DNA from 4 places in the Nonomuraea sp. K271 genome. Region 2 is predicted to be linked to each of the others. Evidence: riboswitches for the same ligand, from Rfam matches in the RefSeq annotation. Region 2 holds a riboswitch; each other region holds the start of a gene.
What was found. Region 2 has a riboswitch for cyclic di-AMP ahead of GUY59_RS16260 (C40 family peptidase). Riboswitches for the same ligand answer to the same signal wherever they lie in the genome.

Region 1: it holds a riboswitch for cyclic di-AMP, as region 2 does, so the genes downstream of both, GUY59_RS25045 (coiled-coil domain-containing protein) here and GUY59_RS16260 (C40 family peptidase) in region 2, are expected to answer to the same signal.
Region 3: it holds a riboswitch for cyclic di-AMP, as region 2 does, so the genes downstream of both, GUY59_RS03150 (glycoside hydrolase family 25 protein) here and GUY59_RS16260 (C40 family peptidase) in region 2, are expected to answer to the same signal.
Region 4: it holds a riboswitch for cyclic di-AMP, as region 2 does, so the genes downstream of both, GUY59_RS21315 (C40 family peptidase) here and GUY59_RS16260 (C40 family peptidase) in region 2, are expected to answer to the same signal.

What each region holds. Positions count from the first base shown of each region.
Region 1 is NZ_JAAAHR010000076.1:33,814-39,188, reverse strand. It holds gene GUY59_RS25065 (hypothetical protein) at 1-258, opposite strand, end outside; gene GUY59_RS25060 (uridine kinase) at 341-964, shown strand; gene GUY59_RS51435 (50S ribosomal protein bL37) at 1,017-1,094, opposite strand; gene GUY59_RS25055 (DeoR/GlpR family DNA-binding transcription regulator) at 1,229-2,008, shown strand; gene galT (galactose-1-phosphate uridylyltransferase) at 2,005-3,087, shown strand; cyclic di-AMP (ydaO/yuaA leader) riboswitch at 3,154-3,296, shown strand; gene GUY59_RS25045 (coiled-coil domain-containing protein) at 3,302-4,255, shown strand; gene GUY59_RS25040 (response regulator) at 4,268-4,951, opposite strand; gene GUY59_RS25035 (sensor histidine kinase) at 4,948-5,375, opposite strand, start outside.
Region 2 is NZ_JAAAHR010000039.1:38,133-43,507, forward strand. It holds gene GUY59_RS16240 (DUF6716 putative glycosyltransferase) at 1-770, opposite strand, end outside; gene GUY59_RS16245 (hypothetical protein) at 767-1,723, opposite strand; gene GUY59_RS16250 (aldo/keto reductase) at 1,821-2,642, shown strand; gene GUY59_RS16255 (Gfo/Idh/MocA family protein) at 2,662-3,615, shown strand; cyclic di-AMP (ydaO/yuaA leader) riboswitch at 3,731-3,867, shown strand; gene GUY59_RS16260 (C40 family peptidase) at 3,880-4,566, shown strand; gene GUY59_RS50725 (ABC transporter ATP-binding protein) at 4,626-5,375, opposite strand, start outside.
Region 3 is NZ_JAAAHR010000005.1:106,110-111,484, reverse strand. It holds gene GUY59_RS03170 (TetR/AcrR family transcriptional regulator) at 126-845, opposite strand; gene GUY59_RS03165 (alpha/beta fold hydrolase) at 932-1,774, shown strand; gene GUY59_RS47265 (hypothetical protein) at 1,842-2,090, opposite strand; cyclic di-AMP (ydaO/yuaA leader) riboswitch at 2,304-2,448, shown strand; gene GUY59_RS03150 (glycoside hydrolase family 25 protein) at 2,459-3,181, shown strand; gene GUY59_RS03145 (isocitrate lyase/PEP mutase family protein) at 3,216-3,956, opposite strand; gene GUY59_RS03140 (amino acid permease) at 4,058-5,375, opposite strand, start outside.
Region 4 is NZ_JAAAHR010000059.1:28,462-33,836, forward strand. It holds gene GUY59_RS21305 (NYN domain-containing protein) at 1-980, shown strand, start outside; gene GUY59_RS21310 (C40 family peptidase) at 1,066-2,040, shown strand; cyclic di-AMP (ydaO/yuaA leader) riboswitch at 2,495-2,658, shown strand; gene GUY59_RS21315 (C40 family peptidase) at 2,732-3,256, shown strand; gene GUY59_RS21320 (hypothetical protein) at 3,369-4,184, shown strand; gene GUY59_RS21325 (M48 family metallopeptidase) at 4,197-5,375, shown strand, end outside.

The DNA of each region.
Region 1 (5,375 bases), on a different contig from region 2:
GTGCCGGGTGAAGGTGAACATGTGCCGCCCCGCGACCATGGGCTGCGGGGTGCCGGTGAGACGTTGGACGCCGACGCCGTAGCCGATGCCCGGTTCCGACAGCCATTCGCGGTCGTAGCCGCGGTCCTCGAACCATCGGCAGATATGCGGCACGGCAGGTGTCGAGTGCCGGCCGGATGCGCTGGTGCACGACCCGCAGGCGTTGCGCCAGCCGCGAACGGGGCCGTCGTACTCGTCGTGCCACGTCCGCCAGTCCATGGGCGGATTCTACGATCGGACGCCTCTCGGCGCCCCCGCGCGGCGCGTCGGCCCGGCGGTGGGCGCTCGTAAGGTGGTGCTGATGCGTGCGCGACCGATCTCCCGTGACGTTCTCGTCGGCGAGCTGGCCGAGCGGGTCGCCCGGTGGCCGCGCGACCGGTGGGTGCGGGTGGCCGTCGACGGAGCGCCCGCGGGGCGGCCGGATACGCTGGCCGACGACCTCGTGGCACCGCTGAGGCTGCGTGGGCGGCCCGTGCTCCGGGTTTCCGCGGGCGACTTCCTGCGGCCCGCGTCGCTGCGGCTGGAGCACGGCAGGGACGATCCCGACGCCTTCTACGAGGACTGGCTCGACGTCAAGGCGCTGGGCAGGGAGGTGCTGGACCCCTTGGACGAGCACGGCTCCGGGCGGGTGCTGCCGGCCCTGTGGGACAGCCGGATCGACCGGGCGTACCGGCTGCCGTACGAGGAGCTGCCGCCGGGCGGGGTGGTCGTCGTCGACGGGACGCTGCTGCTGGGGCAGGGGCTGGCGTTCGAGCTGACCGTGCATGTGTGGTTGTCGGCGGCGGCGCTGGAGCGCCGTACGCCTGAGGAGGAGCGGTGGCGGTTGCCCGCATACGAGCGGTACGAGCGCGAGGTGGGGCCGCAGGAGGCGGCCGACGTCGTGATCAGGGCCGATCACCCCGACCGGCCCGCGCTCCTGCTCTGAGCCGGCTCCTGCCGGGCTGTGCAGGGGGTGGCCGCCGGCGGGCGGCCACCTGTCAGCGTGCGGTCGGGCGCTTGCCGTGGTTGGCCTTCTTCTTCTTGCGTGCCCTGCCTTTGCGTGCTCGCCTGGCCATCAGTACGCCTCCCGGATGATCGGTGTGCTTTCAACCTCTCTTTCCCCTTGAACAGCGCAAGCGATCCGTAACGACCTAACATTCCCCAACAGCGTCGTGTCATAATTTGGTGGAATCTGTTGGAAGGAGCGGGCGTGCTCGCACAGCAGCGTCAGCAGACGATCCTCGAACGTGTGCGCAGCAACGGCGGCGTCCGGGTCGCCGACCTCGTACGCGAGCTGGGCGTCTCCGACATGACCATCCGCCGTGACCTTGAAGTGCTGGCCGAACGCGGCCTGCTGGAGAAGGTGCACGGCGGGGCGACCGCCCTCGGTCCAGGATCGACCGAGGAGCCGGGCTTCACCGCGAAGTCCGCCCGCCAGCAGCAGGAGAAGGAGGCCATCGCGCGGCACGCGGCCAGGTGGGTCCGCCCCGGCACCGCCGTGGCGTTGTCAGCGGGCACCACCATATGGGCGCTGGCCCACCACCTCATCGGCGTCCCCGAACTGACCGTGATCACCAACTCGATCCCCGTCGCCGAGGTCTTCCACCGCAACCCGCGCGCCGACCGCACCGTCGTGCTGACGGGAGGCGTGCGTACGCCGTCCGACGCGCTGGTCGGCCCGGTGGCCGTGGCCGCGATCCGCCGCCTGCACGTGGACACGCTCTTCCTCGGCGTGCACGGGATGAGCGTGCGGGCCGGGTTCACCACGCCGAACCTGCTGGAGTCGGAGACCGACAGGGAGCTCGTGGCGGCCGCGCACCGGCTGGTCGTCCCGGCCGACAGCACCAAGTGGAACACGGTGGGCATCAGCACCATCGCCGAACTGAGCGAGGCGGACGTGGTCATCACCGACGCGGGGTTGCCCGAGGACGCACGCACGCAGCTGGCCGAGCGGGCCGGAGAACTGATCATCGCGGAGGGCACGCATTGAAGCGCACCGTCACCCAACTCGCCGACGGCCGGGAGCTGATCTACTTCGACCAGCGCGACGACGCCGATCGGAGCGCGATCGACCGGCGTCCGCTGGAGCCCCGGCCGGTGGCGTCCGAGCTGCGCTACGATCCGCTGACCGAGGAGTGGATCGCGATGGCCGGGCACCGGCAGACGCGGACGTTCCTGCCGGCGGGCACGTCCGCCGAGTGCCCGTTGTGCCCGTCGTCGGACGCGCGGTCGACGGAGATCCCGGCGTACGACTATGACGTGGTGGTGTTCGAAAACCGCTTCCCGTCCTTCTCCACCAATTTTGGGACTTATCACGATGTTGGCGGGCTGAGCGACGTCCGTCCGGGGGTCGGGCGCTGCGAGGTGGTGTGCTTCACCTCCGACCACTCGTCCTCCTTCTCCAAGCTCTCTGACGCGCAGGTACGGCTCGTCATGGAGGCCTGGGCCGACCGTACGGCCGAGTTGTCCGCGGTCGAGGGCGTGGAGCAGGTGTTCTGTTTCGAGAACCGGGGCGAGGAGATCGGCATCACGCTGGCCCACCCGCACGGCCAGATCTACGCGTACCCGTACGTCACGCCCAGGACGAAGCTCCAGCTCGGCGCGGCGGCCCGCCATCAGGGGCCGGGCAACCTGTTCGCCGACGTGCTGGCCGCCGAGCGTGCCGCCGGGACGCGGGTGATCGCCGACAACGAGGCATGGACGGCGTTCGTGCCGGCGGCCGCGCGCTGGCCGTTCGAGGTGCACGTTTATCCGCACCGGCAGGTGCCCGACCTGGCCGCACTCACGGAGGAGGAACATGCGGCGTTCGCCCCGCTCTACACCACGGTGCTGCAAGCCTTTGACGGGTTGTTCGGCGGTGTGACGCCCTACATCTCGGCCTGGCACCAAGCTCCGGTGCGGCGGGACCGCGAGCTCGCGTACCTGCATCTGGAGCTTTTCAGCATCCGGCGGGCGCCGAACAAGCTCAAGTATCTGGCTGGCTCGGAGTCCGCGATGGGCGCGTTCGTCAACGACGTGATGCCGGAGGAGGCCGCCCGTATGCTCCGGTCACGGATCGATCAAGAATAGATTTCTACTTAAGGTCGCATGACTCGTGATCTACCACTAATATCCCCTTATGTACCGGCCGTAACAGCCGTTGCACCGCCTAATCCTGGGCGAGTTGCCCGGGAGCCGGGGACCCATCGCACTTGGGGTGAATCCACTTCGGTGGTAGGGAAACGCAGCTCCCTTACCCGAACCCGTCAGCTAACCCGGCCGGCAGAGGGAGAGGAACACCTACGTGGCGGCTTCGTCCCCCGCGAGTCTTGCCATCGGTCTCATCGCCGCCGCAGCCGTCGCCGTCTCGGCGGCCCCGGCGTCCGCGGCGCCCAAACCCAAGGAGTCGGAGCTGCGGGCCCAGCTCAAGCAGCTCAACAACAAGGTCGACAAGCTGATCGAGGCGTACAACCTCAAGCGGGTCGAGCTGGCCAAGGCACAGAAGTCCGCCAAGGCGGCCAAGGCCCGGCTGGCCACCGCCGAGGAGGCGCTCACGACGGCCGAGAAGCGGGTCGCCGAGATCGCCCGGCTGCGCTACCAGAACGGCACTTCCAGCGTTCCCGCGTTCATGCTGCCCGAGAACAGCGGCGGCGCGGCCGTGCTCAACCAGGTCACCGCCGAGCAGCAGGCGTTCGTGCAGGGCGTGGCCAGGACACGCGACCAGAAGAAGAAGGCCGCCGTGCAGGCCGCCGAGCTCGCCGTCAAGATCCGCAAGGACGCCTCCGAGGTGGCCGGCCGGCGCGACGAGGCCGAGGACGTCATCGACGACATCGAGAAGAAGCTGCAGGACCTGGTGCCGTTCGGCACGAACCGCAGGCCGGACGGCGGCTGGGCGCCCGAACTGCCGTCCGGCTCCGACAACATCACCCCGCGCACGCGGCTGATGAAGGAGCAGATCGACAAGAACTTCGCGCTGCCCTTCACCGTCGGCTGCTTCCGCTCCGGCTCAGGAGGCGAGCACCCGCTGGGCAGGGCCTGCGATTTCATGATGAGCACGGGCGGCTCGATGCCCTCCGCCGCCAACACCGCCCTGGGCGATCGCATCGCGGAGTGGGCCATCAAGAACAAGAGCAAGCTGGGCGTCAAGTACGTCATCTGGAAACAGCGCATCAACCACGGATCGGGCTGGAGCACGATGTCCGACCGCGGCAGCATCACCGAGAACCACTACGACCACGTGCACATCTCCATGAACTGAACGGGCTCTGTGTCATCGTGGCCGCGGGTCGACGAGCCCGCCGTCGTAGGCGGCGATGACGAGTTGCGCCCGGTCGCGGGCCTGCAGTTTCGCCAGGAGCCTGCCGATGTGGGTCTTGACCGTGCCGACGGTGAGATGCAGATGCCCGGCGATCTCGGAGTTGGACATCCCCCTGCCGACGAGGGTGAGCACCTCGCACTCGCGCTGGGTGATGTGGCCGAGGTCTCGCGTGGCCGGAGCGGGATGGGCACGTCGCAGGAAGTCGGCGATGAGCCGGCGGGTCACGGTCGGCGCCAGCAGCGCTTCGCCGGCGGCGACGACCCGGATGGCGGCCAGCAGCTCGGTCGCCGTGGCGTGCTTGAGCAGGAAACCGCTCGCCCCCGCGCGTAGCGACGCGTGGACGTAGTCGTCCTGGTCGAACGTGGTGAGGATCAGCACGCGCGTGCCGCTGCCGGCCGGGTCGGCGCAGATCCGCCTGGTCGCCTCGATGCCGTCCATGCCGGGCATGCGGATATCCATGAGGACGACGTCCGGGCGGTGCCGGCGGGCCAGCAGGACGGCTTCGGCACCGCTGCCCGCCTCGCCCACGGTGGTCAGCCCCGGTGTGGTGTCGATGAGCACCTTGAAGCTGTCGCGCACCAGGATTTGGTCCTCGGCGAGCAGCACCCTGATCGGCCTAGGGGCGTCGGCGCTCATGCCGGCCGGCCGTCCCGGTCGTAGGGCAGGCGGGCCGCCACGCGGAACCCGCCGTCAGGGCGTGCCCCCGCGCTGAACGTGCCTCCGTACGTCTTCGCGCGTTCACGCATGCCCACAAGGCCGTGGCCGCCGTGACCAGGCCGCCGGCCCTGGCGGGCACCATGGCGGGCACCGTGGCGGGGGCCGTGGCGGGGGCCGTCGTCGACGACCTCGATCGCGGCTTCCCGCTCGTCGACGACGACGGTGACCGAGCAGCGCGTGGGCCCCGCGTGGGTGACGACGTTGGTCAGGGCCTGCTGCACGATCCGGTAGACCGACACCGCGACCGCGGGAGGCGGCGTGGCCTCCCCGCGGACGGTCAGGTCGACCTCGACCCCGGCCGAGCGGGCCTGCGCGGCCAGCTCGGGCAGGTCGGCCATGCCGG
Region 2 (5,375 bases):
CACAGCCGCTGGTAGTGGTGGCGTTCGTTGTGCGTCTGCCGCTCGTCCTCCAGGGCGCGCAGCTTGACCACCACGTCCAGCTCCGGCCGTCGCCCAGCGAGCTCGGCCAGGGCCAGCAGGATTCGCTCGCGCTCCTCGCGCGGGCGCGGCACCTTGGCCTGGGTGGCGAACACGATCCTGTTCCCGCCCCCGGCGACCGCGCCGGGACGCAGGAACGGCAGCCTGGCCAGGCCGACCGCTCCGCCCCCGCCGAGCCGGCCGGCGATGTCGCGGAACTCGGCCACCTCCCGCTCGCTGTGCACCACGAACAGGTCGCAGCCGCTGCGGAACAGCCACGCCTTCTCCGTGGCCGGCACCGAGATGCCCGGCAGCCCGCTGACGAACACGGGCCTCGGCGTCAGCCCCGCGAACACGTCGGAGACCAGCACGTCCACCACCGGGCCCGTGCAGGCCACGAGGATCACGTCCGGCCGCGTGCGCTCGGCCAGCCGGCGCACCGACCGCGCCGACATCACCGGCGGCCCGATCGGCGGCCCGATCGGTGGCCCGGTCAGTGGCCCGGTCAGTGGCCCGGTCAGTGGCGGGGCCGGTGCGCCGCTCCCCGGGCCGTCCGCGGGCCCGCTCACCGCCGCGGCGATCTGCTCGGGCGAGGGCGCGATCGGCGTCCGCACCACCGCCAGCTCCGTCACGCAGCCCGCGGGCAGGTCGCCGAGCAGGCAGGCAGCCCACTTCAGGTACGAGTCGGAGTCGGCAACCGCCAGCACTCTCACCCGGTCACTCCAGTCAAATGCGAGCGCAGGGCGGGTTCCGCCCTGCTGGTCCACCAGTCATCGGGAACGTTCACGGGCTCGATGGCGACACCGCGCGGACTGAGCAGCACCCGCAGCGAGGTGATCGCCGTCGAGGGGAGGCTGAGGACGCGCTGGCCCGCGTCCAGCCCGCGCAACGTCAGCTCGGCGGGCGCGCCCGCGTCGTGCACGGTGATGCCGGGACGCTCCCGGATCAGGGCCACGTCGACGGGGTCCTCGCGGCGGTGCGGGTAGTAGGCGAGCGGCTCCCGCGCCGCCAGCTCGGTCAGCCAGCGCAGATAGTGGTCGCGGTGCACGAGGCCGTTCCTGACGAGCGAGGTGCCGAGCACGACCGTGCGCTCGGCCGGCCCCTGCGTGCTGGGCGGCTGGGCGCGCAGCCAGGCGAAGTCGTGGCGTACGAGATCGACGCCGGTACGGCGGACGGCGGCGGCCAGGTCGTCGGCCACGGGCAGCGCGGTGAAGACGGAGACGTCGCTCACGCGCAGCCGCAGGGCGGCCGCCAGGCCGAGCGCGGAGCGCGGCGCGGTGGGCTTGGCGCGGGCCCGCAGCAGCGGCCGCCGGGGCCCGGCGGCCAGCAGTTCCAGCAGCCGCAGCGTGGCCAGCCCGTCGTCGACGATGACGATGCGTCCCGAGGTGAGCCCGGTGCCGGAGGTGAGCCAGCGCAGCTGGACCTTGCCGGAGAAGGCGTCGCCGACGGCGTGCACGCGCCTCGGCATGGCGTCGCGCGGTTCCGCGAGTTCGAGCCCGTCGGGCAGCCCGAGCGCGCGCAGCTCCCGGCGGGTCGCCTTCAGCGGGCGAAGCCCCGCCCGCGGCACGACGGCCGTGGCGGGCCCGAGGAGCCCGGCGTGGTGGGCCTCGACGGCGCACAGCATCTGGAGCGGGGACTCCACCCAGGCCGACGCCTGTTCGACCACTCCAGTCCTCCCAGCCGGGTGATGGCGCGTTCACGACCGCTTCAAGCTAGCCCGGCCGCCTTAAGCGGCCAGAAACGGTACGTGAACAATGGGACCCATGAACTCGCTCATGCTCAACACCGACGGCGTCCAGATCCCGCAACTCGGCTTCGGCGTCTGGCAGGTCCCCGCCGACGAGGCCGAGCAGGTGGTGGCGACGGCGCTGCGGGCCGGCTACCGGCACATCGACACCGCCGCCGCCTACGGGAACGAGGAGGGCGTGGGGCGTGCCGTGCGCGCGTCCGGCCTGCGCCGCGAGAAGGTGTTCGTCACCACCAAGCTGGCCAACGCCGACCACGCCCGCGCGGAGGAGGCCTTCGACGAGAGCCTGGCCCGGCTGGGGCTCGACTACGTCGATCTCTATCTCATCCATTGGCCGGTGCCGAAGCAGGACAAGTACGTCCAGGCGTGGAAGGCGATCGAGAAGATCCACCGTGACGGGCGGGCCAAGGCCATCGGCGTGTCCAATTTCACGGCGGGCATGCTCACCCGGCTGATGAACGAGACCGACATCGTGCCCTCCATCAACCAGATCGAGCTCCATCCCTACTTCCAGCAGCGGGAGACGCGGGCCTTCCACGAGGCCAACGGCGTCCTCACGGAGGCGTGGAGCCCGCTCGGCCAGGGCCGGGGGCTGCTGGAGGATCCGGCGCTGGCGCTGCTGGCGGACAAGCACGGCAAGACGCCCGCGCAGATCGTGCTCCGGTGGCACCTGCAGCTCGGCAACGTCGTCATCCCGAAGTCGGTGACGCCGTCGCGGATCGCGGAGAACATCGACGTGTTCGACTTCATCCTCGATCCGGAGAGCATGGCCGCCGTCGGCGCGCTGAACAGGGGCCTTCGCTACGGTGGTGATCCTGACACGTTCAACGTGATCTGATGCGTCTAGCATCGTCCGCGTGCGCGATTTCACATGGGGCATAGCGGCGACGGGCGTCATCGCGCGGACCGTCGGGGCGGCGATCGTGGCGGAGCCCGGGATGCGGGTGGGCGCCGTCGGCTCCCGGAATCCGGAACGGGCGCGGGCCCTGGCCGCCGCGCTGGGCGCGGAGTCGGCGTACGGCTCCTATGAGCGGCTGTGCGCCCACCCGGCGGTCGACGCGATCTACGTGGCGACGCCGCACACCGAGCACCTGCGGGTCGCGCAGGCCGCCATCGCCGCGGGCAAGTCCGTGTTGTGCGAGAAGCCGCTGGCCGCGACCGTGGGCGACGCCGAGAAGATGGTACGCATGGCGCGCGAGGCCGGCGTGTTCCTCATGGAAGCCATGTGGATGCGGTTCAACCCGCTGATCAGGCTCATCGCCACCGACTCGCGCTTCGGGGAGATCCGCTCCGTGCAGGCCAGTTTCGGCTTCGCCATGCCCTACGACCCGGCGCACCGGCTGTGGGCCCCGGAGCTGGGCGGCGGCGCGCTGCTCGACCTGGGCGTCTACCCGTTCGGCCTGGCCCAGCTGCTGCTCGGCATGCCCACCGGCCTGCGCGTCACGGGCTCGCTGGCGCCGAACGGAGTTGACGCGGAGGCGGCCGGGATGTTGCTCTATCCCGGCGGCAGAAGGGCTTTCGTGGAGACCTCCTTGCTGGGGAATTACCCGAACCAGGCCTGCGTTGTAGGTACGCAGATGCGGGCGGACATCCATGCGCCGTTCTGGGCGCCCGAGCGGATCGTCCTCACCGGGCCCTCCATGGAGCCGGAGGAGCATGTGCTCGATCCGGCCGACAACGGTTACGCCGGTGAGCTCCGCGAGGTCCGCGCCGCCACGGCCGAGGGCAGGACCGAATCCTCGATCATGCCCCTTGACGAATCCCTTGCCATGCTCGGGCTTCTGGCCGACGCTCGCAGGCAAATCGCCTAGCTGGGCTTTATGTAGTTGTAATCCTCTTGCCTCATGTATTACCTTATGGGGCATCTCAAGGCATACGTCCGGTTTGTCCGGCTATGTCTGACCATCGCAACAAGATCACAGGATCGTCCTGTGACCGCTGAATCCGCATCACGCGGAACCGGGGACCCACGTCCTTTGGGGTGAATCGGCACCTTGGTGCCGTAGGGCAGCTTCCACGCCCGAACCCGTCAGCTAACCCGGTAAGCGGCATGGAAGCAAGGAGTTATCCCCTCGATGGCCACGTTCCGACTTACCGCTGTCCCCAAGCGCACCATCGCCCGCGCCGCACTCGGCGCCACCGTCCTCGCCTCGGCCTTCGGCGTGAACGTCGCCGCCGCCAACGCCGACACCCCTCCCGGCGACAGGCCGGCCGCCGTCTCGCCGGTCACCGAGTCCAAGAAGCGCGCGGCCGAGGAGACCAAGGTCAATGTGACCGCCTCCCAGGTTCTGGACTTCGCCAAGTCCCAGGTCGGCGTCTCCGAGAACGCCGCCGGTGGCGGCACCCCGTACCAGCAGTGGTACGCCAACTCGCAGCGCGCCGCCGAGACCGTCGCCCGTGACGGGGGCGAGCCGGCCGCCTACCTGAACGCCGCCTGGTGCTCGATGTTCGTCTCCTGGGTCGGTGAGCAGACCGGCGCCCGTCCGCAGGTCGGCTGGGACGCCTACACCGTCGCCCACGCCAAGTGGTTCGCCGCCAACGACCGCTTCGGCACCGAGGCCAAGCCTGGCGCCGTGGTGTTCTTCTCCTGGGACGGCGGCAAGGACATCAGCGACATCCAGCACGTCGGCTTCGTCGTGAAGGACAACGGCGACGGCACCATCTCCACGATCGAAGGCAACACCGGCAACGGCAAGGTCGAGGAGCGTACCCGTCCGACCTCCGAGGTCGTCGGCTACGGCTACCCCGAGTACGCCGCCTGATCCCGGCCCCCCGCGTACGAGCGCGCGTCCGGCATGGACGCGCGCTCTCGCGCGTCCGGTCAGCCCTCGCCGTCCCGCTGAACCGCGTGCAGCCCGGCGTAGCGGCCGTGAAGGGCCATGAGCTCGTCGTGGCTCCCCTGCTCGGCGATCCGCCCGGCCTCCAGCACCACGATCAGGTCGGCCACGCGCACCGTCGGGAAGCGGTGGGTGATCAGGAGGGTGATGGCCGCACGGTGGCGGCGGGCGGCCTGCGCGTACCGGGCGAAGAGCGCGCTCTCCGCGGGCGCGTCCAAGGAGGCGGTCGGCTCGTCGAGCACGAGCAGCAGCGGCTCCTCCCGCATCGAGGCGCGCGCCAGCGCCAGCCTCTGCCACTGTCCGCCGGACAACTTCACTCCACCCGCGAAGCTGTCGCCCAGCTCGGTGCCCAGGCCTTCCGGCAGCCCGGCCACCACCTCCGTGGCGCCGGCCCACCCCAGCGCCCGGTCCACGGCGGCGCGGTCGCCCATGCGGGGCAGGTCACCGATGCCGACGGTCTCCGCGGCGGTGAGCTCGAACGGCACCCAGTCCTGGAACACGGCGCTGATCCGGCGCCGCCAGCGCCCCGGGGGCACGTCGCGGAGCGGGACTCCGTCCAGCAGGATCTCCCCGCCCGTGGGCTGGTACAGGCCGCACAGCAGCTTGGCCAGCGTGGTCTTGCCCGAGCCCGGCGATCCGACCAGCGCGACGGTCGCGCCGGCGGGCAGGCGGAGGTCGATCCCGCGCAGCACAGGCTTCATGGTGCCGGGGTAGGTGAACGACACGTCCCGCAG
Region 3 (5,375 bases), on a different contig from region 2:
GCAAAATCATGGGTTTCGAGGTGGACGGCAGCGTGGCGGACTACCGGGAGGTGGGCCGGCACATACCGTTCGTGCGCTTCACCCCGGCAACGTGACACCCGCCCCACATCCCGCGTGCGGGGGCGTCATCGCCGGCCGTGGCGGGCGACCAGGCCGTCGAGGATGCACTCCAGGGCGAACTCGAACCGTCGCTCGCTCTCGCGCTCCACGTCGATCTCGCTGGTGGCGGCCATCCGGCGGGCCAGCAGCGGGTGGCGGTCGATGATCTCACGGACGAATCCCGCGGCCCTTTCGTCCCAGCCGGCTCCCGTCTCGCTCATGCGTGCCAGGGTGTCGCGCCAGGCGATCTCGGCGATGGCCGACCCGACCACGTGGTCATTGACGGTCGCCATCGCCGCGTCCAGGTCCGCGTCGGCGAACCCGGCACGCGCCAGCAGGCGCAGCCCTTTCTCGGCCAGGGCCAGCGCGTTCGGCCCCAGGTTGGACCGCAGGGTCAGCTCCGACAGCGCCCACTGGTGCCGAAGGAGCATGTCGCGGTGGTGGCGGGCCAGGGTGGCCAGCGCCCGCCGCCAGTCCGGCACGTCGGGCGCGGCGCACACCTCCCCCAGCACGCGGTCGAGCGCGAGTTCGAGCAGGTCGTCCTTGGTGCGCACATACCAGTAGAGCGACCCGGCGGTCACGCCGAGGCCGGCGGCGATCCGGCGCATCGACAGGCCTCGGTGACCGTCGGAGTCGAGCACGGCCACGGCGGCGTCGACGATCTGGTCACGGGTGAGCCGGCGGTCGCGCGGCGGCCGTTGGGGACGCAGCCACACGGACCCGTCGGAGAAGTCTGCGGAGGACACGGGATCACCGTACCCCGAATTGACGGTCGTCGTTCAGCCGTATTAGACAGTGTTCAAGAGCGATGAACGATGTTTAGGAGTGTGTCATGCCCCCTCCCACCGACACGCCGTTGTTCCGTGCGAACGGGCCGCTGCCGGGCAGCGTGCACGTGACCGCGATGGGCCCGCATGGCGCGCCGCCTGTGCTCTTCGTGCACGGCTCCACCAGCTGGGGCGATGACCCTTCCTACGGCTTCGCCGCCCAGGCGCCGCTGGCGGCCCGCTTCCGTCTGCTGCTCATGGACCGGCGCGGGTACGGGGGCAGCCCGGACGCCGGGGAGAGGTTTCCCAGCGACTACCTGGCGGACGCCGACGACATCGCCGAGCTGCTCGGTGACGGCGCACACCTCGTCGCCCACTCGTACGGCGGGGTCGGCGCCATGATCGCGGCCGCCCGCCGCCCCGAGGCGGTGCGCTCGCTCACCCTGATCGAGCCCGGCTGTTATCAGGCCGCTGCCGACGACCCGGCCGTGGCGGACGCCCTGCGCACCAACCGTACGGCTTACGCCGAGCTGCCCGAGCTGACGCCGGAGCAGTGGCTGCAGGCCTCCGGCGGCTCTACCGGCAGCCTTCCGCTGGAGGCGAGCGAGCCGCGGTTGCGTGCCGCCGGCACCGCGCTGCGCGAACGGGTGTGCTGGGAGGCCGGGGTCCCGCTCGCCGCGTTGCGGGCGGCCGCGTTCCCCAAGCTGGTGATCTCAGGAACGTGGGAGAGCGCGCCCGAGCTCTATCGTGAGCGCGGGGGCGTCCCGCTCATGGCCTGCGCCCGCATCACCGCGGAACGCATCGGCGGCCGTCACACGTCGGTCCCCGGCGGCGGCCACTGCCCCCACGTGGAGGCTCCGGAGAAACTGAACGGCCTGCTCGCCGAGGTCTGGGACCAGGCGACGTAAGCAGTGCAGGCCGGGCGACCGTCCCGTAGTCGCGCGCCGGCATTCATGCGGCGTCCGCATCGGCGGATCATCCGAGCCGGGCCGGCGCCCACTCCGGCAGCTCGGTGAGAATGTCGGCGAGGGTGACGCCGGCGAGGCTGTCCCGCCATGCCCGGTGGGCGTCGGCCACCTTCTCGGCGATGACGCACATGCGCTCGTGCCCGCCGACGTGGCCGGCTTGTCGGCCGAGATCGCGGTCGGCGAGCCCCGGGGACGCTAGGCCGACCTCGCGGGTCCCGAGCCGCAGGACCTGGTCGACATGGCCCGGCGTACTCATCAGGCGCGGGGCCGTACGGTAGGGGCCAGCGTACGGTGCCGAAAATTTTGCCAAAGCCCTGGAACGTCTGCGCACACGGCGGTCCAGGGCTTCTCAAGGTAAAAACACATTGCATGGGGATTTATACCGCTTGCAGCGTTTATGGGGCTGTATATACCTTTCTGGGGATTACGGCAGAGGCCGACGGTGATCGTTAGCCCCGCCCTTTGCCGCGACATTGACAGGCCGAATCCGCACAGCGCGGAACCGGGGACCCACCTTTCCGGGGTGAATCGCACGCCGGCCGACGGCCGCGTGCGTAGGGCACTTCCACGTCCGAACCCGTCAGCTAACCCGGTAGGCACATGGAAGCAAGGAGTCGATCCCCCATGCGCGAACTCACCCGACGCCTCACCCTTTCCGCCGCCGGCGCCCTGCTGGCCGGAACCGCCGCTCTGTCGGGCGCGACCGCGCCCGCGTACGCGTCCCCCGTCGAGCCGGAATCGGCCCAGGCGGCCGAGCAGCCGACGCTCACCTACGGCCAGGACGTGTCCAACTACCAGCCGCAGCACGACTGGGCAGCCAGCCCCGCACAGTTCGGCATCATCAAGGCCACCGAAGGAACCGACTTCCGTGACGCCGCCTTCGCCCGGCACTGGAGCGAGCTGGGCAAGAAGGGCATCGTGCGCGGCGCGTACCACTACGGGCACCCCGCCAACGACCCCATCGCCGAGGCCGAGCACTTCCTGTCCATGGTGAACTCGCAGTCCTCCCAGCCCGGTGACCTGCTGGTGCTGGACCTGGAGACCACCGACGGCAAGTCCGTCGAGGAGGTCAACGCCTGGGCCAAGGCCTGGCTGTCGCACGTGAAGGCCGAGACGGGGGTTACCCCGATGTTCTACAGCGGCTGGAACTTCGCCGACACCCACGGCAAGGGCCTGGCCGAGTACCCGCTGTGGGTGGCCCACTACAGCAAGCCTAAGGGGACGGTGACGCCGCCCGCCGACTGGAAGACCTGGACCATCCACCAGTACTCCGACACTCCCATCGACCAGAACGTCTCGGCGCTCTCCCCCGACGAGCTGCGGGCCCTGGGCCGCGCCTCCGCCTGACGCGCGGAGGGCCGGCCCGCCCTCCGCGCGCCGGTCAGGCCGCGTACGGGTCCCGGCCCGCGCGGATGCGTCCCGCCATGGCCTTGAGCGCATCCAGCGCGGTCAGGTACGTCAACGGGCCGAACGAGACGCGGGCGACGCCGAGGGAGGCCAGCCTGCCCAGGTCCATGCCGGGCATGCAGGTGACGTTGACCGGCCCGGCGACGGCCTCCACCAGGTCGCCGACCACCTTCTCCGACGGGGCCAGGATGGGGAAGACGCAGTCGGCGCCGGCCTCCAGGTAGCGGCGCCCGCGTTCCGCGACCTCCTCGGCCGACGTCGAGCCGGTCAGGAACACGTCGATCCGCGCGTTGATCACCAGGTCGGGGCCCGCCTCCCGGAGTGCGGCGATGCGCTCGGCCTGCGTGCCGGCGTCGACCAGTCCCCCGCCCGGGTAGTCGGTGTCCTCGATGTTGAACCCGGCCGCGCCGATGGCGGTGAGCCGTTCGACGAGCTCGCCGGCCGGCAGGCCGTAGCCGCCCTCGGCGTCGACGGTCACCGGTACGTCCACGGCCCTGATGATCCTGGCGGCCATGTCGAGCATCTCCTCGACGGGCGCCTGCTGGTGGTCGCCGCGCCCCAGCAGGGCGGCGATGGACGCGCTGGCCGTCGCCAGGGCGGGGAAGCCGGCCTCGGCCACGACGGTGGCGCTGCCCGCGTCCCACACGTTCGGCAGGATCAGCGGGTCGCCGGGCTTGTGCAGATCACGCAGGAGAGCGGTACGGGTATCGGTCATGATCGTTCCTTGACTGTGAGGGTCATGTCCCTCTCATGACTCCCGCGGCCCTCGCTTCGTGACACCTTCCCGGTGTGATCGCAGGCACACAGTCCGGTACGTCAGCGCTCGCCCGGCCCGGCCGGCGGTTGTTCCAGGGCGGAGTGCCGGCGACTGTAGGCGAAGTAGATGACCAGCCCCAGCACGAACCAGGCGGCGAAGCGCAGCCAGGTCGCCGGATCCAGGAAGGTGATCAGCCAGATCGAGAAGAGCACCCCGATGGCCGGCACGACCGGCATCCCGGGCGTGCGGAACTGCCGGCGCAGGCCGGGCCGGCGGTAACGGAGCACGATCACGGCCAGGCAGACGACGACGAACGCCAGCAGGATGCCGATGTTCGTCAGCTCGGCGGCCTCCTGGATGGGCAGGAACCCGGCGATCACGGCGGAGGCGACGCCCACGATCCAGGTGACACGCGAGGGCACGCGCCGTACCGGGTGCAGTTTGGCGAACCACTGCGGCAGCAGCCCGTCGCGGCTCATCGAGAACCACACGCGGGTCACGCCGAGCATGAACGTGAACATGACGGTGAGGATGCCGATGATGGCACCCACCGCGATCACCGACGCCAGCCCGGACAGCCCGACCGAGACGAACGCCGAGGAGAAGCCGCTCTCGGGGTCGATCTCCCGGTAGTTCTGCATGCCGGTCAGCACGAGCGTGGCCAGCACGTACAGCACCATGGCGATGATCAGGGAGTAGATGATCGCCTTGGGCATGTGCCGCTGCGCGTCGCGTGACTCCTCGGCCGCCGTGCTCATCGCGTCGTAGCCGAACACCGCGAAGAACACGGTGGCGGCTCCGGTGATGGCCCCGCCGATCCCGTACGGGAAGAAGGGGTGATAGTTGGAGGTGTTGATGTGGAAGAAGCCGACCACGATGACGAGCAGCACGACCGCGACCTTCAGCCCCACCACGAACGTCTCGAACCGGGCGGCGGTGCGGATGCCGAGGTTCAGCAGGAAGGCGATGAGCAGGCAGAGCAGCACCGCGAACAGGTCCACCACGCGTCCCTCGCCGGTGCCGGGCGCGCCGAGCATCCACGCGGGCAGCCCGAACCCCAGCTCCTGGACGAGGAAGCCGAAATAGCCGGAGATGCCGATGGCGACGACCGCGACGATCGCGGTGTACTCCAGCAGCAGGTCCCAGCCGATGAACCAGCCGACGATCTCCCCCAGGACGGCGTACCCGTAGGTGTAGGCGGACCCGGCCTTCGGGATCATTCCCGCGAACTCGGCGTAGGACAGCGCGGCGGCGGCGCTGGCGACACCCGCGATGAGGAACGACACCAGCACGGCGGGTCCCGCGGTCTCGTTGGCGACCGCGCCGGCCAGCGCGAAGATGCCCGCACCGATGATGCCGCCCACGCCGATGGCGGTC
Region 4 (5,375 bases), on a different contig from region 2:
GGGCGGAGATGATCGAGACCGCCCGCGCCGACCTGGAGCAGTCGCTGGCGGCCGCCGAGGACTCCGAGCGCGAGGAGGTCGTCGCCCGGCTGCGCGAGCAGCTCGCCGCGCAGAAAAGCGCGGCCAAGGAGGATACCGACCGCCTGCGCGAGCAGGTCAAGGCGGCCCGCGCGGAGAACTCCGATCTGCGCCGCAGGCTTCACGACGCCCGCGAGCGGGCCAAGGCCGCGATGCGGCGGGCCGAGGAGATGGAGCGGACCGCCGAGGAGGCGCGCACGGCCGCCTCGGTCGCGGGCAGCGCCGGCGAGTCCGAGCTGCGGCGGCTGCGCGAGCGGTTGTCGGACGTGGAGAAGCAGCTCGAAGCCTCGCGCCGGGCCGCGCGCGAGGGCAGGAGCATCGAGGACGCCCGCATAAGGGTGCTGCTCGACGCGCTGCAGGACGCCTCCGCCGGGCTGCGCAGGGAGCTGGCCCTGCCCACCACGATCAGCCGGCCGGCCGACTCGGTCGCCGCGGTCACCGGCGAGCGGCCGGGTGTGCGCGTGCCCGCGCGTGCGCTCGCCGACGACGACCCGCAGCTCCTCGACCAGCTGCTCGCGCTGCCGCAGGTCCATCTGATCATCGACGGCTACAACGTCACCAAGACCGGCTACGGCACGCTCACCCTCGCCGACCAGCGCAACCGGCTGATGACCGGGCTGGGCGGGCTGGTGGCGCAGACCAGGGTCGAGGTGACCGCGGTCTTCGACGGGGCCGAGCTCAACGCCCCTGTGCAGGTCGTGGCGCCGCGGGGGGTGCGGGTGCTGTTCAGCGCGCCGGGGGAGATCGCCGACGACCTGATCCGCCAGCTCGTACGCGCCGAGCCGCCCGGCCGCGCCATCGCCGTGGTGTCGTCGGACCGGGAGGTGGCCGAGTCCGTCAGGCGGATGGGAGCCAGACCCGTTCCTTCTGGCTTGCTGCTGCGCCGCCTGGGCCGGGCTTAAGTTACAAATTGGTCTGTTCGGGTGAGACCCCACCCGCCACTTCTGTACTATTTCGCCCCAGTAAAGATCCCTGGGAGGCGACGCAGTGAGGTTTGGCCGGGTGCCGGTGGCCGTGGGTCTCGCGTTCGGGCTGATGGTGTCCCCCATGGGGGTTGCGCTCGCTGATCCGAAGCCCACCATCGGGCAGGCCAAGGCCAAGCTCGACAAGCTCAACCACAAGGCCGACAAGGTCGTCGACCGTTACAACGCGGCGACCGAGCGCTACAAGAAGGCCAAGGGCTCCTACACCAAGCTGAACAAGAGCTACAAGCGCAAGCTCCGTACGGTCGCGAACCTGCGCGTCGAGATCGCCGACATGGCCGCAAGCGTCTACCGGGTCGGCGAGTACGCCACCTCCCTTCCTGGGCTGGTCGGCTCCGAGAATCCGCAGGGACGGCTGGCCGGGATGGCGCTGGCCGGGCAGATGGCCAAGGAGCGCTCGCAGAAGCTGGCCGCGTTCGACCGGGAGAACCGCGGGCTGAAGAAGGAACGCGACAAGGCGCAGGACGCGCTGCGGTCCGCCGACGAGGTGCGCGGCCAGGTCGAGAAGGAGCGCAAGGAGATCCTCGGCCTCATCGCCAAGCAGAAGAAGCTGCTGAAGAAGCTGGGCGCCTACAGGACCGGCGACCCGAACAGCACCGGCATCGAGTACACCGGGTCCGCCTCCGGGAACGCCGCGGCGGTGCTGCGGTTCGCGTTCGCGCAGGTCGGCAAGCCGTACGTGTTCGGCGGGACCGGGCCGGGCGGCTACGACTGCTCGGGGCTGACCCAGGCGGCCTGGCGGGCGGCCGGCGTGTCGCTGCCGAGGACGACGTGGTCGCAGTGGTCGTGGGGCGCGAGCCGCAGGGTGTCGCTGAACGCGCTGCAGCCCGGGGACCTCATCTTCAGCGAGGGCCTGGGACACGTCAGCATTTATGCGGGCAACGGAAAGATCGTCCATGCGCCGCAGACGGGCGACGTGGTCAAGGTGGTCACCCTCTCCTCCTACGGCAGGGGCCTCGTGGGCGCCGTCCGCCCGTAGATCCGCCCGTCACCCACCTACGACGCACCATCGTTGCCCCCGCCGGGGCGCCGCCGGGGCGCCGCCGGGGCGGCTCCCGCCCGTCCCGCAGTCGTGTTCCGCCACGTTCCGCCACTCTGTGATCACCGCGGGTCTCGCGCGGCAGGGCGAAATATGTGACAAAGGCGACATATGGCTCCTGACAGATGAGCGTGGCCAGAAGTGTGAGTAGGGTCACTTTTTGGTAACGGCGCATCTGTTCCAGCAGGGGTTCGGGAATTTACAGACACCTTTTTGGATCTTTACCGGCTGACTGTGCTTTTGCCGATCCTTGACCGTTCCGCGTAGCTTCTGGCGTCGTCGCGGTGCACAAGCCATGACGCCGCGACCCCGCATCGGTCCCTCCCGATGTGAAGACAGATAAAGATCCGCTGGTCATCGCCGCGACATCCCCATGGCACACCTGCTGAATCGGGGCGATGGCCTGCCGAATCCGTGCAGCCAGGAGGCACGGAACCGGGGACCCAGCGATCCCAGTTCCCCAGGGATCAGGGGTGAATCGGCGCGCCAATCGCGCCGTAGGGCGACTTCCAGGCCCGAATCCGACAGCTAACCCGGTAGGCGTTCGTGGAAGAGCCAAGGAGAAATCCTGTCTACCTCCCTGCATAACCCCCGTCTGTCCCGCCTTGCCCTGCGTGGCGCAGCGCTCACGATGACCGTGACGGCCGGAGGTCTGGTCCTCCATGCCCCGGCGGCCCAGGCGGCGACGACGAGCGACACGGCCGGCGTCTCCTCGGTGAGGGCGGTCACGGCCGCCAGCACCGCGAAGTCGGCCAAGGCCGCCCGGAAGCGAGCAGCCAAGATCGCTCGGCAGAAGGTGAAGGCCGGCAAGGCCCTCACCGTGGCCAAGAACCAGATCGGTGACCCGTACCGTTACGGCGCCACAGGGCCTGGTTCGTTCGACTGCTCCGGCCTCGTCCAGTTCGCCTGGAACAAGGCCGGGGTGAAGCTCCCGCGCGTGGCGAGCAGCCAGTTCGCCCGCATCAGGAACAAGGTCTCCTGGAAGAACCTCAAGCCAGGCGACCTCATGTTCTTCAACGGGCTCGGCCACGTGGGCATGTACGTCGGCAAGGGCAAAATGATCCATTCGCCGCGGACAGGCGAACGGGTGCGCATCGACAAGCTGGGCGGATGGCGCAAGTCGTCGTTCGTCGGCGCGGTCCGTCCCGGCCTGTGACGAAGCCCCGCCCGGGGCCTGGGTGACCTCCCAGGACCCCGGGCGGGCTCCCGTCTCCCCGTCACCGTTCTCAGCGCCGTCGTACGCGCCGGCCCCCACTACGATCGGCAGCGTGTCCCAGCAGGTGAGCCGACGAGCCGCGCTGACCGCGTTCCTTTTCCTCGGCCTGGCCGCCGACGCCCCCGCTCCCGGCCCGCCCGTCCTGCCCGCGCCTGCCCGCGACCTGTGGCCGGACGGCCAGGCCCTCGCCCGCGGGGCACGTTCCCTCGTCACCGGCCACCATGCCGCGCCCGGCACGCTCGACGAGCTCGCCCGCCGCGCCGACTCGGCGGCGCTGCGGGTCGCGGCCGTGCTCGGCCGCCCCGTACGGCCCGTGGTCATCGTCCCCGACACCGCGCAGGACGCCGCCAGGCTGGCCGGCTCCGGGCCTCTCGACGGGCTGGCGGCCGTGGCCGACGACGGCCGGGTTATCGTCGTCCCCGAGTCGTTCGGCAAGCTCACCTCGTTCGGCAAGGACGTCGTCCTCACCCACGAGCTGACCCACGTCGCCGCGGGCACCGGCGGACTGCCCGTCTGGCTCTACGAGGGCTTCGCCGACTACGTGGCCTACCGGGACGCCGGGCTGCCCGTGCGCACGGCCGCCGCCGAACTGGCCGCCGAGGTGCGTGCCGGGCGCGTGCCGGCCGCCCTGCCGGGGCCCGAGGCGTTCGCCGTGGGCGGACCCGGCCCGGGACGGCTCGCGCTGGCGTACCAGGAGGCCTGGCTGGCGTGTCGCTTCCTTTCCCGCCGTTTCGGTGAGAGGAGCCTGGTGAGGCTCTACCGTGATGCGCAGGCCGCCGACGTCCGCGCGGCGCTCGCCGTGCTCGGGCTCTCCGTGGCCACGCTGACCGCACGGTGGCGCGTGTACGTGCGGGAGCAGCTCGCGTGAAGGGGGAGGGACATGAGCGGACGTCAGGACGCGGACGGCCCGTCGGAGGAGGCCGAGGCGGGCGGGGAGACGGGCGGACCCGTTGACGGCGTCCCCGCGGGAGCCGTGACGGCGCAGGACCGCGCGGGCGCCGCGACGGAGGACGGCCCGCCGGGCGCGTGGACACGTCACGAGCGTGGGCAGGGGGACGGCATGCCCGTGACGACGCCCGACCCTGAGCCCGGTCCGGACCCCGACCAGGGGCCCGCCCCTGGGCCGGATTCGGCGCTCGGCCCGGCTGAGCGCCGGTTCAGGCGGCAGGCCGCCGTGGTGCTGGGGGTGCTCGCGGCCGTGATCCTGGCCGTGGCCGCCTTCAGCACGCCGTGGCACGCCCTGACCGCGGGGCCACCCGACCCGGCGCGCGACTTCACCGCCGCCGAGATCGCCAGGGCGCAGGCGTTCGACGCGGCCACGTCCCTGCCGAGCTATCTCGGGCTGGCGCTCACGCTGGCCTTCGCCGCCCTCCTCGTGGCCACCCCGTTCGGGGCCAGGGTGCTGGGCCGGCTGAGAGGCCCCTGGTGGGTGCGGGTGATCGTCGGCGTCCTGGTGCTCACCGCGATCGTCGAGGCGGTCAGGTGGCCGCTCGGCGTCTGGTTCGAGACGGTGCTGCGCGACTACGGTCTGTCCACCCAGGACTGGGCGGGCTGGACCGCCGACCGGCTGAAGAGCCTCGGGGTGGAGGCCTTCCTGCTCTGCCTCATGCTGCTCGTCCTCGTCGCGCTGGCCCGCAGGATGCGGCGGTGGTGGATCCCGGCGGCCGCGGGGGCGTGCGCGCTGACCGTGGCGATGTCGTTCGTCTACCCGGTGGTGTTCGAGCCGCTGTTCAACGACTTCACGTCCATGCCGCAGGGCTCGCTGCGCGACAACCTGCTGGACATGGCCGAGCGCGACGGCGTGCCGGTGCGGGACGTGCTGGTCGCCGACGCCTCACGGCGTACGACGGCGCTCAACGCGTACGTGTCGGGCTTCGGCGCCACCCGCAGGATCGTCGTCTACGACACGCTGCTCAAGGCCCCGCAGCCCCAGGTCGAGCTGGTCGTCGCCCATGAGCTGGGCCACGCGAAGGCCGACGACGTGCTCTACGGCACGCTCGTCGGCGCCCTGGGCGCGGCGCTCGGCGCGGTCCTGCTGTACCTCGTGTTCGGCTCGGTA